Regions from separate parts of the Rahnella sp. BIGb0603 genome, predicted to be linked through region 1. Evidence: predicted binding sites of a transcription regulator. Region 1 holds the regulator's gene; the other holds the start of a gene.
The links. The regulator CRP, encoded in region 1, controls carbon source genes, mostly activating them, when cyclic AMP is high. The targets are predictions, from matches to a motif close to ATGTGANNNNNNTCACAT.

Region 2: the regulator CRP is predicted to act here: its motif matches at 1,171-1,188, upstream of M2403_RS12585 (iron-containing alcohol dehydrogenase).

The regions. Positions count from the first base shown of each region.
Region 1 covers NZ_JANUEX010000009.1:28,476-30,682, reverse strand. Annotated here, with positions in the region: gene M2403_RS20670 (YccS/YhfK family putative transporter) at 1-1,015, opposite strand, end outside; gene crp (cAMP-activated global transcriptional regulator CRP) at 1,077-1,709, opposite strand; gene M2403_RS20660 (OsmC family protein) at 2,072-2,207, shown strand, end outside.
Region 2 covers NZ_JANUEX010000004.1:250,961-253,167, reverse strand. Annotated here, with positions in the region: gene M2403_RS12585 (iron-containing alcohol dehydrogenase) at 1-1,064, opposite strand, end outside; gene M2403_RS12580 (D-threonate kinase) at 1,259-2,207, shown strand, end outside.

The DNA of each region.
Region 1 (2,207 bases):
ACAGCGGACGTTGTGTCCGCAATAAACGCGCAATGCGGCTGAAATGGTAATAGCAAAATTGACCGACCGGATTCTCCGGATTGCGCGCGGCGATTTTCTCCAGCGCGGCCAGTTCGTTGGCCATCGTAAATCGCCCGGATAAACGGTGATAAAGAATGTCATCAGCGATGACCCGCAGACGGGCGGAGATCACCTGCGCATTACGTCGTATAACCGCTTCGGCGTGGCTTTCTTCCACCAGCTTTTGCACTTCTTCCGGCTGATGCAGGCTCACCGTGATGTGTTCCTGCAAATCGAGTGCGACCTGAAAACGCTGGAACAGTCGCTTATGGTGATGATGATGTCCGTGTTGCGGCAGCATGTGCAGTTGCTGATAAAGCAGGGCAATCAGATCGATAACCTGTTGCTGACGCGCCAGCAGTGGCGGTAGCGCGGTTTCAGGATCGGTGTGTTGCGTCAGCAGGCTGTATTTCGCCTCGAAGTAATCTGCCAGTTGCAGATAGAGCTGGCTGAGGGTTTCGCGCATCGGTTGTTCTTTTGAAATACGAAACCACGCCCAGTTAAAGATACCGTACCAGGCGGTGCCTGCGGCGAACAGCGCCGGAGCTTGCCACATCGGACGCAGACCCACCATGCTCAGCGTGAAGATGGTCGCCACCAGCGCACCGGGCAACAGACGCGCATGCAGCGGGCTGATTTCACCGGTCACGCCCAGCAGTAACGCCAGCGACAGCATGATGAGCGGCAGGGGAATGTGCCAGCTTTCCAGCATCACTTGCAGCAGAATGCTGCTCAGGGCAAAAAGCGTGCCGCCGACCATCAGACGTTTGAAAAAGCGTTTGTGTGGCGTATCCAGACCCGCGACATTGCAGCAGGCGGGACACAGAGAGAACAGCAGACCCATTTGCAGATTGCCAAAAAGCCAGCAAATGCCAACAGGCAGGCACAACACCAGCGTCTGGCGCAGCGCGTAGTTAACTTCGGGATGATAGAACAGTCTTCGCCATAGCGTCATGCGTAAAGCTTAGCCCATAAAAAAGGCGCGACAGTTAGCTGTCGCGCCAATTTCTGAGGGATTAACGTGTGCCGTAAACGACAATCGTTTTACCGTGTGCGGAGATCAGGCTTTGATCTTCCAGCATTTTGAGAATACGTCCGACTGTTTCACGTGAACAACCGACGATTTGGCCGATTTCCTGACGGGTTATCTTGATTTGCATCCCGTCCGGATGGGTCATTGCATCAGGCTGTTTAGCCAGATTAAGCAAAGTTTGCGCGATACGGCCTGTTACGTCGAGGAAGGCAAGATTGCCGACTTTCTCTGACGTCACTTGCAGACGGTTTGCCATCTGCGCGGAAAGACGCATCAGAATATCCGGGTTTACCTGAATCAGCTGGCGGAATTTTTTATAAGAAATTTCAGCCACTTCGCAGGCAGTTTTAGCACGCACCCAGGCACTGCGTTCCTGCCCTTCTTCGAAGAGTCCCAGCTCGCCGATGAAGTCACCTTGGTTAAGGTATGACAGTATCATTTCTTTGCCTTCTTCATCTTTAATCAGGACGGCAACCGACCCTTTCACGATGTAGTACAGCGTTTCGGCTTTTTCACCTTGGTGAATCAGCGTACTTTTAGAAGGATACTTATGTATATGACAGTGAGACAGGAACCATTCGAGAGTCGGGTCTGTTTGTGGCTTGCCGAGAACCATTTGCTATTATCCTCTGTTGTTATCGCTGCCCAAAATCACAGGGCTCAGAGTTCCCTGTACGGCACTTACTTTAAAAAGCGCCCTTTCAGCATATAACTCCCCAGAAATGCTGCAAGCGGATGTCGGAGTGAAACAGCCTGATTATTGCTGTTAACACCGTGGGTTCTGTTCTTAAACCGCAAAAACCGTCACCGCAATTTACTGGAAAGTATGTTTCGGCTTTGTTTGTAACACAGGTTTGCAATGCTGTCTTCTGTTGTCTCGCTTCAGCATGATGGCGATCGGGTTACGTTGCCAGTTTTTGGGTGAAAGGGTAGTCTGAGGGGAAAATTTGACGAATTTATCCACCGGGAGAAGAGCACATGCACGCACGCGTAAAATGGGTAGAAGGGCTGACGTTTTTAGGTGAGTCAGCGTCGGGCCATCAGATCACAATGGATGGTAATGCGGGCGACAAAGCCCCGAGCCCGATGGAAATGTTGCTGATGTCGGCGGGCG
Region 2 (2,207 bases), on a different contig from region 1:
TGTACCTCTATTGCCCCCTGCGACAAATAAGGAATGTCGTCAGGTGTGATATTCAGCTGGCTTAATTTGACCGGCAAATCCAGGCGATGAACCAGCGCGTCAAAATATTCCACCAGCGCATGGGATTTTTCTTCTTCACGTAATGTCCGGTCGGCATCTGGAATTAAGTCATAGGCCTGCGCAAATTTATTCACGGCTGAAGGCCTGACAAAAGCCATACAAGGTGCGAGCAGAATGGCATTCGCTACCCCGTGAGGAATGTGATATTTGCCGCCGAGCGGATAGGACATAGCGTGAACCAGATGGGTGCCCGCATGGGCAATCGATGCGCCGCCGTAATATGACGCCCACAGCATATTCAGCCGCGCCTGCAGATTTTCCGGTTCGGCAACGGCCGTTTCGAGGCTGGCAAACAGCTTCTTCATGCCGACCAGCGCGAAGTTATCACTGACCGGGTTAGCAATGACCGACGTGAAGCATTCGAACAGATGGCACAGCGCATCGATGCCGGTAGACGCCGCGATGCGCGCGGGCATGCTGGTGGCCAGTTCAGGCACCAGCGCAACATAATCGGGCAGCATGACCGGCGTGATAATGCCTATTTTGGTTTCCTTTTCGGGGATCGCCAGAATCGCGTTTGGTGTGGATTCTGAGCCGGTGCCTGCAGTGGTTGGGATCAGTAACGACGTCGTACGGTGTTGCGGTTTTTCGCCCGCCAGCAGACTGTCGAGCGTGACGGTTTCATCTCCGGCGCACAGAATCGAAAGCAGCTTTGCGACGTCCAGTACGCTTCCGCCGCCGACGCCAATCACCAGATCGACCTGCGGCTGATGCAGTGTTTTCAGGATAGCGGCGACGTCATGCTGGTTCGGTTCGGGCGGCACACTATCAATAATGCTCACCTCGCAGCCTGCGTTATCCAGCTGGCCTATCAGCGATTGCACCGGCGGCAGGCCAATAATGTTTTTGTCGCTGACCAGTAAAACCTGACGTTTTCCGGCCAGCAAGTAGCCGATGTCCTGTAATGACTGATAACCGCTGATGATCGTGCTGTCTATTTTCATGCCTTTTTCCTGCCGTCTGAGTCTTTAGTAAGAGTGAGTTTAATCATCAAAGGTCGATACTCCTCACATCGTCAGGGCAATTTATAGGCGAAATTGAAGTTGAATAATTTGAACTTGCTCACATATAATCAATCATGATTGAATATAATCATAACCAGCAAGATTAACCCGACCTCATTCATCACGGAGCCACGATGGCCAAAACCGTAACTCATACAGCACTTCAGAAATCCGCCGGGCTGCTGGTGATTGCCGACGACTTTACCGGCGCGAATGATACTGGCGTGGCGCTGGTGGCGCAGGGAATGTCGGTATGTGTGCAGTTTGATGTCACTGGCAGCGTGGTAAAAGTGGGCACCGGTCATGCACTGATTTACAGCACCGACAGCCGGGCTATGAGTGCAGAGGATGCCGCGGAAAAAGTCACGCAGGCTGTGCTGGCCGGGTCACCGCTTTCCACTGAGAAAGGATGGGTCTTCAAGAAAATCGACTCTACGCTGCGCGGGAATCTGGGGGCAGAAACCGAAGCTGTGCTGATGGCACTCGATTGCCCGCTGGCGATTATCGCGCCCGCCGTACCCGAACTCGGGCGAGTGATAAAAGACGGGCTTTGCTACGTGAATGGCCGCTTACTGACGGAAACTGAATTCGCCACAGACCCGAAAACGCCGGTCAGCACGGCCAGCGTCGGCGCACGTCTGGCTGAACAGACGTCGCTGCGCCAGCATCACATCAGCCTTGAGGTGCTGCGTTCGGGGGATTTTCAGGCACAGCTTTTCGCGCTGACGGCCTCGGGTGTTCGCATTGTCGTGGCCGACAGCCAGTCCGCAGAAGATCTGAAACTGATTATTCATGCCGCAGAAAGTTTGCCATTCAGACCGCTGCTGGTCGGTGCTTCCGGCCTGAGCCATGCGCTGGCGCAACATTGCCTGACGCCGCAAACCTCGCCTGAGAATATCACTGAACGCACAGCCGCACCGCTGCTGGCGGTTGTCGGCTCAATGAGTGAAATCGCGGCGCAGCAGATTACTTTTGTACAACAACACCGCCCCGTTTCACTGATTGATATTGATGTTCTCCGGCTCTTCTCTGCGGATTCAGACCGGCTGCTGACGACGCTTTCTGCTGAAATTCGCCACGCCA